2 regions of the Stenotrophomonas sp. 86428_Sma genome follow, and region 2 is predicted to be linked to the other one. Evidence: predicted binding sites of a transcription regulator. Region 2 holds the regulator's gene; the other holds the start of a gene.
What was found. Region 2 encodes FliA, which starts transcription of late flagellar genes. Its sites were predicted from a motif close to TAAAGTTTNNCNNNCNNNGGCCGATAA; they were not measured.
Positions count from the first base shown of each region.

Region 1: the regulator FliA is predicted to act here: its motif matches at 1,835-1,861, upstream of ACZK3J_RS16955 (methyl-accepting chemotaxis protein).

Region 1 covers NZ_CM151156.1:3,670,515-3,677,003, reverse strand. The annotation lists gene ACZK3J_RS16970 (hypothetical protein) at 1-76, shown strand, start outside; gene ACZK3J_RS16965 (M23 family metallopeptidase) at 12-689, opposite strand; gene ACZK3J_RS16960 (L,D-transpeptidase family protein) at 694-1,656, opposite strand; gene ACZK3J_RS16955 (methyl-accepting chemotaxis protein) at 1,891-4,017, shown strand; gene ACZK3J_RS16950 (hypothetical protein) at 4,108-4,398, opposite strand; gene ACZK3J_RS16945 (hypothetical protein) at 4,413-4,961, opposite strand; gene ACZK3J_RS16940 (alpha/beta fold hydrolase) at 5,102-5,842, shown strand; gene ACZK3J_RS16935 (hypothetical protein) at 5,852-6,325, opposite strand; gene ACZK3J_RS16930 (catalase) at 6,348-6,489, opposite strand, start outside.
Region 2 covers NZ_CM151156.1:2,259,152-2,265,640, reverse strand. The annotation lists gene flhF (flagellar biosynthesis GTPase FlhF) at 1-621, shown strand, start outside; gene ACZK3J_RS10415 (MinD/ParA family ATP-binding protein) at 608-1,495, shown strand; gene ACZK3J_RS10410 (RNA polymerase sigma factor FliA) at 1,492-2,235, shown strand; gene cheY (chemotaxis response regulator CheY) at 2,293-2,685, shown strand; gene ACZK3J_RS10400 (protein phosphatase CheZ) at 2,685-3,290, shown strand; gene ACZK3J_RS10395 (chemotaxis protein CheA) at 3,293-5,125, shown strand; gene ACZK3J_RS10390 (flagellar motor protein) at 5,227-5,967, shown strand; gene motD (flagellar motor protein MotD) at 5,969-6,489, shown strand, end outside.

The DNA of each region.
Region 1 (6,489 bases), 1.4 Mb from region 2:
GGCATTCACCATCACCTTGCGGCACTGGCAGCGTCAGGCGTCGAAGCCGCCTGTTTCAACAGCGGATACGGATTGATCGACTCTCCCTTCCACCACTGTCTTTCCGGGCCCAGCATGTGCACTTCAAAGTGCAGGTGCGGGGCCTCGGCGCTGGCGTTACCGGTGCTGCCCACGTAACCGATCACCTCTCCGCGCTTGATCACCTGCTTCTCCGCCAGGCCATCGGCGTAGCGCTGCAGATGCGCGTAGTAGTAGCACCAGCGCCCGCTGGGCTCGAACTGGTAAATCGTCAAGCCGCCGCGCTCGCTGTCGAACAGTTTTTCAACCGTTCCATCGGCCACCGCCAGCACCGGCGTACCGGTATCGGCCATGATGTCGATGGCATCGTGCACGCGACCCTCGCTGCGCGCATCGGTGAACGTGTCGCGCAGCTGGGAGGCCAGGACGCCCTGTACCGGCAGCAGCAGACCCGACGGCGCATCCGCAGTCCGCGCGGCTGACGGTGCGGTGGCGGCGGGGGCAGGGGCCGTGTCGAGCGGCGCTACGGATCCCTTGGCCGGCGCCACAGCTGCTGCCGGTTGTGCTTCCGGCAGCGAGGCGGCTACCGGCTCGCCTGCATCGCGGCGCAGCCACCAGCCTGCACCCAGCCCCAGCAGAACGCCCAGCACGATCAGTTGCGAAAGGCGCATCGGCTCACTCCTGCATCACCACGGGTACCGAGGTATCCACGGCATCGGCCACGCGCAGCGCATCCCAGTTGGTCATGCGCACGCAGCCATGCGATTCGGTCTTGCCCACATGGCCGGGTTCGGGCGTGCCATGCAGGCCGTAATGCGGCTTGGACAGATCGATCCAGACCCGCCCGACCGGATTGTTCGGGCCCGGTGGCAGGGTGGCCTTCTTTTCGCCCTTGCGGGCATCCCAGAACAGTTTCGGGTTGTAGTGGAACGGCGGGTCGCGGTAAACGCCCAGGATCTTCCATTCGCCGATCGGTAACGGGTCGTGCTGGCTGCCCGACGACACCGGCACCTGTGCGATCACCTTGCCCTGCGCATCCAGCAGCTGCAGCGTGGAGTCGGATTTGTCGACCACGATCTTCGCCGCCTTTGGCAATGCGGCCAGTGCGATGTTGGGTACCTGGATGCGGCTGCCAGCCTTGGTCAGGTCCACGCCGGGATTGAGCGCCTTCATCAGCTCAGGGGAGGCATGGAAGCGCTCGCCGAGGGCTTCTTCCACACTGCCGTAGCCCAGCGATGTGAGCTTGGCCTGGGCGGCGGGCCCTTTCGGAGTGGCCTGGAACGGACCGGCGACATCCTCAGCAGTCAGCGTGTAGCTGGCCAGCGGCCCAACGGTATCGGCCTGCAGGGCCTTCCAGGTGGTGTCGTCCAGTTCGCCCGTTACGTCCAGCCCATGCGCTGCCTGGAAACCCGACACCGCGCGTCGCTGGTTGCTGCCCACTTCGCCGTCGATCTGGCCAGGGGAGAAGTTCGCGCGATCCAGCAGCACCTGGGCGTGCAGCGCGGAGTGGGGTGCGGTGTCCGGTCCGGCCGTTTCGGCAATGGGCGCGGGCAGGTGGGGCGGCGGCGCCTGCGCGAAGGCTGGCGACGCCAGCAGCGAGAGAGCGAGCAGGGTGGATCGGGACACGGGCAAGGGCATTGGGATCTCCAGCAGGTCACGCCACCACCTTGCCCGCAGCAGCCGCCGAGCCACCGTGAAAGGGATCTGACGTCCGCATGAGCAGTCGCGCCCACCGCAGTCAATTCCCGTGTCCAGAAGCGGCCGGGCCGGGGCTCACCAAGGTGAACGGTGGCCGACGCTATCGACGGACGGCGATCAAGATTGCCTGCCGGGCCGCCGATAAGGGCGCATCCCCCCGTTTTGGATACCCCCATGAACTACTTGAGGAACGTCAGGGTTGCCTGGCGTCTTGGGCTGGGCTTTGGCCTGTTGCTGCTGTTGGTTGCGGCCGTGGTGGCCACCGGCGCCACCGCCAGTGTCGTGCAGAAGCGCGCGATGCAGCAGGTGGTCGATGTCAGCGTGGCCAAGGTGCGCCTGCTCTCGCAGATGCTCGATGCCAACAACCAGATGATGGTCGTTCGCCGCGAGATGCTGATCCGCCAGGGCGATGACCGTGGCCATGATGAGCAGCGCATCGCCGATCTGGTCAAGCGCTATGAGGCCAGTTGGACGGCCTACCAGGCGCTGCCCAGCGACGCCGAGGGCAAGGCCATTGCCGAAACCATCGCCGCCAAGCGTGCCATCGCGCGTCCGCTCAACAAGCAGACCAGCGAACTGATGGAGCAGGGCGACTACCCGGGCGCCGTGGCGCTGACCCTGGGCCCCGTGCAGGAAGCGGCAAACGGCTGGAACAAGGCGCTGTCCGATGGCGTGGACTTCGAAGAGAAGGAAAGCCGTGATGCCGCCGCCGAGGCGATCCGCCTGGGTGAGCGCAGCCTGCTGCAGCTGCTGGTGCTGGGCGGCGTCGCGCTGCTGGTGGGCATTGGTGCCTCGGTGATGATCGGCCGCAGCCTGACCGGTCCGCTGGCCCGCGCGGTGAACCTGGCCGAACGCCTGTCCAAGGGCCAGCTGGACCAGGAGTTCCGCCTCGGCGGCCGTGACGAACTGACCCAGTTGGGCGAGGCGATGGCCAGCGTGCGGCAGAGCGTGCAGGCGGCGATCGGCGCACAGCTGCAGATGGCTGAGCAGCATGAGGCGGGCGCGATCCGCTATCGCATGGACGCCACGGCGTTCCCCGGTGACTTCGGCCGCATGGTGCAGGCCACCAACAGCCTGGTCGAATCGCACGTGCAGGTGGAGCTGCTGATGGCCGAAGTGATGCAGCGCTACGCCATCGGCGACCTCAGCCGCGACCTGCCCGACTACCCGGGCGAGAAGGGCACGCTGACCCGTACGTTGGCCGCGGTGAAGCAGAGCCTGATGGCGATCAACGCGCAGATCGATGAACTGGCCCGCGCCGCACGCGCTGGTGATTTCAGCATGCGTGGTGATGCCGCTGCGTTCCAGTACCAGTTCAAGGCGATGGTCGAACATCTCAACGGCATGATGGCCAGTTCGCAGGCCAGCATTGCCGATGTCTCCGACGTGCTGCGCGCGATCTCGCACGGCGACCTGACCGCACGCATGGACGGCGAGTACGACGGCGTGTTCGCACGCATGCGCGACGATGCCAACACCACCACCGCACAGCTGACCGGCATCGTGCGTGGTATCCAGGTGGCTGCCGACAGCATCAACAACGCGGCGCAGGAACTGGCCGCCGGCAACAACGACCTGTCGCGCCGCACCGAGCAGCAGGCAGCCAATCTGGAAGAGGCTGCTGCATCGATGGAGGAACTGACCTCCACCGTGCGCCAGAACGCCGAGCTGGCGCGTCAGGCCGACAGTGAAGCGCATGCCGCGGGTGCCGCCGTACGCGAGACCGAGCAGGCGATGGCACAGATGGCATCGGTGATGGGCGAGATCGATCAGTCATCAGCACGCATCTCGGAGATCTCCACGGTGATCGACGGCATCGCGTTCCAGACCAACATCCTGGCGCTGAATGCTGCGGTTGAAGCGGCCCGTGCAGGTGAGCAGGGGCGTGGTTTCGCCGTGGTCGCCAGCGAAGTACGCACGCTCGCACAGCGTGCCGGTGTCGCCGCCAAGGAGATCAAGGAACTGATCGAAGATGCCGCTGCGAAGGTGAAGAGCGGCCTGGCAGTGACGGTCGAATCGGAAGCCGCGATCGCGCGCGTAGCCCAGGCAAGTTCGCGCACCACCCAGCTGATGAGCGACATCGCAGCGGCCAGCAAGGAACAGGCCGCCGGTATCGAGCAGGTCAACCAGGTGGTGGTGCAGATGGACCAGGTGACCCAGCAGAACGCTGCGCTGGTGGAAGAAGCCACTGCCGCCAGCCGCGCGCTGGAAGAACAGGCGCATGCGCTGACCACGTCGGTGGCGGTGTTCAAGGTGGAGCAGGGCGCGCGCATGCCCATCGTGCCTGCGCAGGCGGCGTAAGCAACCTGCGACTGGATGTTGGATGACGCCCTGCATCGCGATGCCCCGCATGCAGGGCACCGCATGCACGCAACCGGTCGGTGCCGCTGGCTAGCGGCCGCCCGCGGCGCGTTCGATCAACCAGCCAGCTGCGTACAGCAACAGCAGTGTTGGCGGAACCAGTACTGCATACGCGGTCGACCAGGGTTTGCCGTACAGCAGGCTGCCTGCGCCGATGGCATCGAATGCAGCAGACTGCAGGGTGATGGGGAGCGACATCAGGATATAGGCCCCCTTCGGGTCCGCATCCGACTGCGCGCCGTGAACCAGCCATGCGGTCAACAGCAGGTAGACCACGCAAAGCGCAAGACCGGTCCAGCTCAGTAATCGCCGCATCTTCATCCGCATGCCTCCGTTCAACGGACGTCGAAGTGAGCCTGCAGAGGCAGGCTCACATTCCGCAGCAGATCCCTGACCACCACCTGCGCAGTCCACGTGCCTTTCGGATCACTGGCCTCGGCCACGAACTTCAGGTGCAGGTTGGTCATGTACAACAGGGTTGGCGGGCCGGGCAGGGCAGCGGTGAAACAGGGAACATCGCGTTCGTCGATGCTGGTACTGCCGTCCGGGCGCAGCATGCGCAGATCGCAGTGCACCTTGGGTACGCGGTTCTCATCCAGTTGTGGGTTGGACAGGAATGTCAGCAGGAACAATTCACCGCCCGGGTGGACTTCGTCGGCCTGGGTAAAACCGGGAGTGGTCTCCGGTGGGGTTTCCCACTTGGCCCGCCAGTCGGCATCGGAGGTGACCAGCAGCGATGCCGCAAAGCCACCGCTGGATTTCATGGCATCGGTCTCCGGCATCGCCTTGCCTGCCCCGTTTATCCAGCCATCGTTGGCGGAACTGTTCAGTGGCAGCATCATGACCATCATGACCATCATGGCCAGCGCGTAGGTCCATCGCATCAGAGGCTCTCCTTGGCAGCCGCGTTCCGCGGCAGAGCGGGCAGTATTGCTCAACCTTGCCCGGCAAAGCAGCCGGAGAGCCGGAGCAGAGTTTCCGTTGCCTGCCGATGTGGGCGATGCTTGCCAGCAAAGGAGGTGACATGGGAATCGGGAGCGAGGAAAAGCCGGGCGGTGATTCAGCATCACCCACGCCGCAGCACGTGCTGATGCTGCCCGGCCTGGATGGCTCCGGCAGGCTGTCGTTCCCGTTTCTGTCAACACTCCAGGCTCATGGGCTGACGACGCAGGCGATTACGCTGCCTGCGCAGGGAGGGCAGGATCACGCCACGCTGGCCCAACGGCTGTGGTCGCAGCTGCCCGGCCATCCCTTCATCCTGCTTGCCGAGTCCTTCTCGGGCCCGTTGGCGGTTGAACTGGCCACGCGACAGCCCGCCGGGCTGCGCGGACTGGTGCTTGCCGCGACCTTTGCGCGTCGGCCGGTGCCATTGCCGGCAGCCAGCGCAGTCCTGCTGACGCCGGCCTGGCCTCTGCCTCCCGTGGCGTTGCTTGCGCGCCTGTTGCTGGGGCGGTGGCGCACCCGCGAGCACCTGTCGATGCTGCGCGATGCGCTGGCCCGGATTCCGGCGGCCACATTGCGGCAACGCGCCGCAGCGACCCTGCGCGTCGACGTACGCGCATTGCTGCCGGCAATCGACGTGCCGACGCTGTGCCTGCACGCGTGCCATGACCGCCTGCTGTGGCCGCCCAGCGTGGCAGAACTGCAGGCCCTTTTGCCGGATGCCCGGCATGTTTCGCTGGAAGGACCGCATCTGCTGCTGCAGGCACGCGCTGACGCAGCCGCAGCCGAAGTTGCCGCGTGGATGAGGACGCTGCCGTCCTGATGGAGGGGCTCAGCCCCGCGCGCGGGTACGTGCTGCCTTCTTCGCCGCCACCTTGCGCACGGTCTTCTTTGCCGCACGGGTCTTCGCTGCCTTCTTCGCCGCAGCGCTACGCGAGGCGGGAGTGCTGGACTTCTTGGCCACCGTCTTCTTTGTCGCCTTCTTTGTGGCTGTCTTGCGAGCCGGTGCCTTCTTTGCCGCCGCCTTCTTCGCAGGTGCCTTCTTCGCTGCCGTCTTGGGTGTGGCCTTCTTTGTAGCGGACTTCCTGGCAGGCGCCTTCTTCGCAGCCGTCTTGCGGGTCGCCTTTTTCGTACCCTTGCGTGCGCTGCCGCTACGCTTGCCGCCGCCATCCTGCTTGTTCACGGTAGCCCAGGCAATACGCTCGGCCGTGCCTTCGCTGGCACCGCGCTCGCGCTCGCTTTCCTCGATGTGCTCGGCCTGACGCTTCTGTTTATCGGAATATGCGGATTTGTCACCACGGGGCATGACAGTTCTCCTGTTGTTGTAGTCAGGCCAGCAGGCGCAGCTTGGGTTCGCGCGCCCACTGGCGGGTGGCGGTCGCTGCCAGGAATGCCTTGGCGTCTTCCGCTTCGACGATGCCGGCGTCGTTGCCGACCCTTGCCGCCTTCAGCAGCGCCTGGCCGCCCGCG
Region 2 (6,489 bases):
GCCCTGGTCGGCCCGACCGGCGCTGGCAAGACCACCACCATCGCCAAGCTGGCCTCGCGCTTCGCCGAGAAGCACGCGCCGCGTGACGTGGCCCTGGTCACCACCGACACCACCCGCATCGGTGCCCGCGAGCAGCTGTACGGCTACGGCCGCCAGCTCGGCATCGCGGTGCACGAGGCCAACAGCGGCACCGACCTGGACCAGCTGCTGGAACGCCTGAAGGACTACAAGCTGGTGCTGATCGACACCGCCGGCCTGGGCCCGCGCGACCGCGCCCTGGCCGCCCAGCTGCAGTGGCTGCGTGCCGCGCGCCAGGTCCGCACCCTGCTGGTGCTGCCGGCCAACACCAGCTTCGGCGACATGGACGAGGTGGTCCGCCGCTTCGGCGCCGCCAACCTGCAGGGCTTGGTACTGAGCAAGCTGGACGAGACCGGCCGCTTCGGCAACGCCCTGTCGGTGGCCGTGGATCATGCCCTGCCGATCACCTGGGTGACCGATGGCCAGGACGTCCCGGAGGACCTGCACCGGGCCAGTGCAGCCAATCTTGTACTTCGCCTTGAAGATTTGCGCCGCGCGGCCGATATGCCCTGCAACCCGGAGTTGAACCATGCCGTCGCGTGAGTACGCCAAGCTGACCAAGACCTTCCCGCTGTCGGCCACCCGCAGCGAGCCGCTCGGCCCTGTGCGCACCATTGCGGTCACTGGCGGCAAGGGCGGCGTGGGCAAGACGAATGTGTCGGCCAACCTGGCCGTGGCACTGGCTGGCATGGGCAAGCGCACGCTGCTGCTGGACGCCGACCTCGGCCTGGCCAACATCGACGTGATCCTGGGCCTGAACCCCACCTTTACACTGGCCGACCTGGTCGCCGGCCGCTGCACGCTGGATGACGTCATCGTCGAAGGCCCGAACGGCGTGCTGGTGGTCCCGGCCGCATCCGGCCGCCGCCACATGGCCGAGCTGGCCCCGGCCGAGCACGTTGGCCTGGTCAACGTGTTCTCCGAGCTGGAGCGCGAGCTGGACATCATGGTGGTGGACACTGCCGCGGGCATCACCGATGGCGTGCTGACCTTCTGCCAGGCCGCACAGGACACCGTGGTGGTGGTCTGTGACGAGCCGGCCTCGATCACCGACGCCTACGCACTGATCAAGGTGCTGTCGCGCGAGCGTGGCGTGGACCGCATCCAGGTGGTGGCCAACATGGTGCGCGACCCCAACGAGGGCCGCGTGCTGTACGAAAAGCTGACCCGCGTCTGCGAGAAGTTCCTTGCCGATGTCTCGCTGAACTACCTGGGCTGCGTGCCGCAGGACGATTGGCTGCGCCTGTCGGTGCAGCGCCAGCAGCCGGTGGTGAAGGCCTATCCGTCCAGCCCGGCGGCGCTGGCGATCACCGAGATCGCGCGCCGTACCGCGCGCTGGCAGGCGCCGACCGAACCGCGTGGCGGCGTCGAGTTCTTCCTCGAACGCATCCTCAAGCAGCGTGGGGTGACGGCATGAAAGGCGCAGCCCAGTACAGGGAAGTGCAGCGCTCGGCGGCGAACGAAGTCATCGCCCAGCATTCGGACCTGGTGCGGCGCATCGCCCACCACCTGGCCGCGCGCCTCCCGGCCAGCGTCGAGGTCGACGACCTGATCCAGGCCGGCATGATGGGCCTGATCGAAGCCTCGCGCAGCTATGACGCCGACCAGGGTGCTTCTTTCGAGACCTACGCCTCGATCCGCATCCGTGGTTCGATGATCGACGAGATCCGCCGTGGTGACTGGGTCCCGCGCTCGGTGCACCGCCGTGCACGTGATGCCGCCGCCACCATCCGCCGCCTGGAACAGAGCAGTGGCCGTGCCGCCAGCGCCACTGAAGTGGCCGCCGCGATGGAGATGCCGCTGCCCGAGTACCTGCGGCTGATGGAAGACGCTGCACGTGGCCAGGTGCTGAGCCTGGAATCGCGCATCGAGGACCAGGGCGAGCTGGACACCGTCGCCCAGGGCGGGCCGACCCCGCAGCAGGTACTGGAGCGCGGCGAGTTCGGTCGCGAGCTGGGCAAGGCCATCGGCCACCTGCCCGAGCGCGAACAACTGGTGCTCTCGCTGTACTACGAGCAGGAACTGAACCTGAAGGAGATCGGCGCGGTGCTCGGCGTGAGCGAGTCGCGGGTCTGCCAGATCCACGGCCAGGCGGTACTGCGCCTGCGTGGCCGGCTGAAGCTGTTCGAGGCTGCCGACGCAGGCCTCGAAGAATGAACATCCCCGAGGCGGCTGCCCCCGGCCGTCCGGAATGAACAACAAAGGAATTCTGCTTTGAACAAGAACATGCGCATCCTGATCGTCGACGACTTCTCGACCATGCGTCGAATCGTCAAGAACCTGCTGGGCGATCTGGGCTTCACCAATACCGCCGAAGCCGAGGACGGGCATGCCGCGCTGTCGCTGCTGCAGAGCCAGCCGTTCGATTTCGTGGTCACCGACTGGAACATGCCGGTGATGACCGGCATCGAGCTGCTCAAGGCGATCCGTGCCGATGCCAAGCTGAAGACCCTGCCGGTGCTGATGGTCACGGCAGAAGCCAAGCGCGAGCAGATCATCGAAGCCGCCCAGAGCGGTGTGAACGGCTACATCATCAAGCCGTTCACCGCGCAGACGCTGGAAGAGAAGCTCGGCAAGATCTTCGAACGCCTGGCGGCCAGCGTCTGATGGATACCACGGTCGACAAGAACGCCCTCGCCCTGCGCCTGCAGGAGGCTCTGGACGCGCTCGAATCCGGTGACGAGGCCGCCTGGCGGCAGCGCATCGACGGGCTGGTCGCGCTGCGCACGCAGCCGATGATGAGCGGCCTCTCGCGGCTGGCCCGCGAGCTGGGACAGGCGCTGGGCGAACTGCCGACCGTGCCGAGCGAAGCCGGCGAACTGGACGACGCCTGCGCGCGACTGGACCACGTGGTGGCGATGACCGAACAGGCCACGCACCGCACCCTGGACCTGGCCGAGGAATGCCGCAGCCTGACCGAACAGCTGCGCGCCGAAGGCCTGCAGCCGGGCCAGGACGCGCAGCTCGAGCGCATCCGCCACAACCTGACCGAGATCGCCCTGACCCAGAGCTACCAGGACCTGACCGGGCAGATCATCCGTCGCGTGGTCGGCATCGTCCGCCGCGTGCACGAAGGCTTCGGCGCGCTCGGCCTGCCGCCGGAACAGCATCGCACCGACCCGGAACTGGCCGGGCCGGCACTGAAGGGACTGGACCGCCACGCGGTCTCGCAGAACGACGCCGACGACCTGTTGTCGGATCTGGGGCTGTAAGCATGAGCGCGGTATCCGACGACATCACTGCCGATTTCATCATCGAGGCGCAGGAGATCCTGGATCGCCTCGGCGAACAGCTGGTGTCGCTGGAGCAGGCACCGCAGGACAGCGACCAGCTCAACGCGGTGTTCCGCGGCTACCACACGCTCAAGGGCGGCGCCGGCTTCCTCGGCGTCACCGCCATGGTAGAGCTGTGCCATGCCGCTGAAGAGGCGCTGGGCGCCGCACGTGCCGGCCAGGCCGTGCTGCAGGCCCACCACTTCGACGCGGCCCAGCAATCGCTGGACTACCTGCAGTCGATGCTGGACGCGGTTTCCTCCGGCACCGAGCCGGGCTATGCGCCGCCGGACCTGATCGCACAGTTCGACGTGCACGGCGGTGCCGTGGCTGCACCCGCCGCCGCAGCAGCACCCACCGCGGGTGGCAGCGACCTGATCACCGACGACGAATTCGAGGCTCTGCTCGACCAGCTGCATGGTGGCAACGCGCCGACCGCGGTCGCGCCAGCGAAGAAGGCCGACGACGGACTGATCAGCGAAGACGAGTTCGAAGCCCTGCTCGACCAGCTGCACGGTGGCGCGGCACCGGGCACCAAGCCTGCGGCCGTGGTGGCACCGGCACCGATCGCAGCGCCGCGCCCGGTCGCCGCACCGGCACCGGCGGCGAAGCCGGCCGCCAAGCCGCTGGCCGAGGCCGAACATACCGTGCGCGTGGACACCAAGCGCCTGGACGCGATCGTCAACCTGATCGGCGAACTGGTGCTGTCACGCAATCGGCTCAAGACCCTGCGTGCACGCCTGCGCGATGAAGAGCTGGACCGGGCCGTGTCCACTCTGGATATCGCCACCGCCCGCCTGCAGTCGGCAGTGATGCGCACCCGCATGCAGCCGGTGGGCAAGGTGTTCTCGCGCTTCCCCAAGGTTGCCCGCGACGTCGCCCGCTCGCTGAAGAAGGAAGTGGACCTGGAACTGATCGGCGCCGAGACCGAGCTCGACCGCAACCTGGTCGAAGCGCTGGCCGACCCGCTGGTGCACCTGGTCCGCAACGCCATCGACCATGGCGTGGAAATGCCCGACCTGCGCGAGGCACAGGGCAAGCCACGGATGGGCCATGTGCGCCTGTCGGCACAGCAGGAAGGCGACTACGTCAGCATCGAGGTGCAGGACGATGGCGCCGGCATCGACCCGGAAAAGCTGCGTGCCAAGGCGCGCGAGAAGGGCCTGATCGATCCGGAAGCCGCCGCCCGCCTGAGCAGCGAGGAGTGCCTGCACCTGGTGTTCCTGCCCGGCTTCTCGACCAAGCAGCAGGTCACCGACATCTCCGGTCGTGGCGTCGGCATGGACGTGGTGCAGTCACGCATCCGCGAACTGAGCGGCCAGATCCAGATCCAGTCGGAACTGGGCCGTGGCAGCCGCTTCCTGATCCGCGTGCCGCTGACCCTGGCGATCCTGCCGACCCTGCTGGTGCAGGCCGGCGAGGACGTCTATGCGCTGCCGCTGGCCCGCGTGATGGAAGTGCTGCACGCGCCGCGCACCTCGCTGGGCTGGTTCGATGGCCGTGCCGTGCTCGACCGCCGCTCGCACACGCTGCCGCTGGTCGATCTGCGCCAGTGGCTGGATGTGACGCCGGCCGCCTCGCCGCTGCTGACCATCGTGGTGCTGCAGGCTGGCGAAGCGCGCTTCGGGCTGGTCGTGGACCAGGTACGCGGGCGTGAGGAAGTGGTCATCAAGCCGCTGCCGAAAGCGCTGCGCGGCCTGCGCGGTTATGCCGGTGCAACCTTGATCGGCGATGGTCGCATGGCGCTGATCCTGGACGTGGACGGGCTGCGATGAACCCCGCCGGGCCATGCCCGGCGCCCCGAAAACTGTGACTACCGTCTGTACGCGATCTACCGGTGTCTCAAGTCCCATTCATACACGCCGATACCGGAACCATGGATAGACTCAGCCTCATTGGACTCTTTCTCGCCCTGGCCTCGCTGGTCGGCGGCAGCATCCTCAAGGGCGCCGGCCTGGCGTCGTTGTGGTCGCCTGCGGCGTTCGTGATCGTCATCGTCGGCACCGTCGCCGCGATCCTGCTGCACACCTCGCCGGCGGTGTTCAAGCATGCCTTCAAGATCGTGCGCTGGGTCGTGCGCCCGCCGCACAGCGATCGCCGCGAACTGATCCAGCAGATCGTCGAGTGGAGCAACATCGCCCGCCGCCAGGGCCTGCTGGGCCTGGAATCGCAGGTGGAAGCGCAGCAGGACCCATTCCTGCGCAAGGGCCTGCAGCTGCTGGTGGACGGCGTCGAGCCCGAATCGATGCGGCACATGCTGGAAATCGAACTGGGCAGCCAGGAACACCAGGACCAGGCCGGTGCCAAGGTCTTCGAAGCGATGGGCATCTATGCACCGACGCTGGGCATCATCGGTGCCGTGCTTGGCCTGATCGCGGTGATGAAGAACCTGGCCGACCCGAGCAAGCTTGGCCACGGCATCGCCGCAGCGTTCACCGCCACCATCTACGGCATCGCCTCGGCCAACCTGCTGTTCCTGCCGGTGGCCGCCAAGCTCAAGAGTGTGATCTCGCACAACACCCGCGACCGCGAAATGGTAATCGAAGGCCTGATCTCGATCGCCCAGGGCGAAAACCCGCGCAACATCGAAACCAACCTCTCCGGCTTCCTGCACTGACATGGCCCGCCGCAAGCACCACGAAGAACACGCCAACCACGAAGCATGGGCGATCCCCTATGCCGACCTGATGACGCTGCTGCTCGCCTTCTTCGTGGTCATGTACGCGATTTCCTCGGTGAACGAAGGCAAGTACCGGATCATGGCCGACGCGCTGACCGATGCCTTCGGGGGCGCGCCGCGCACGATCAATCCGGTACAGGTCGGCAACAAGCAGGTGCAGGGTGGCGGCTGGGACAGCCCTTCGGTGATCAAGTCCGGCACCAAGATCGGGCCCTCGGCGCCTGCGCCGTCGCACGACCCGACCCTGCTGCCGTCGATGGCCTCGCAGATGCGCATGCCTGTTTCGGTGCACAACCAGGAGCAGATCGCGCGCGCCGAGCGCCAGCTCAACAGCATCGCCGACCGCCTGACCGCCGCGCTCGCGCCGCTGATCGACCGCGGCATGATCAGCGTGCGCCGCACCGAGCTGTGGATCGAAGTCGAGATCAACAGCGACATCCTGTTCCCCACCGGCTCGGC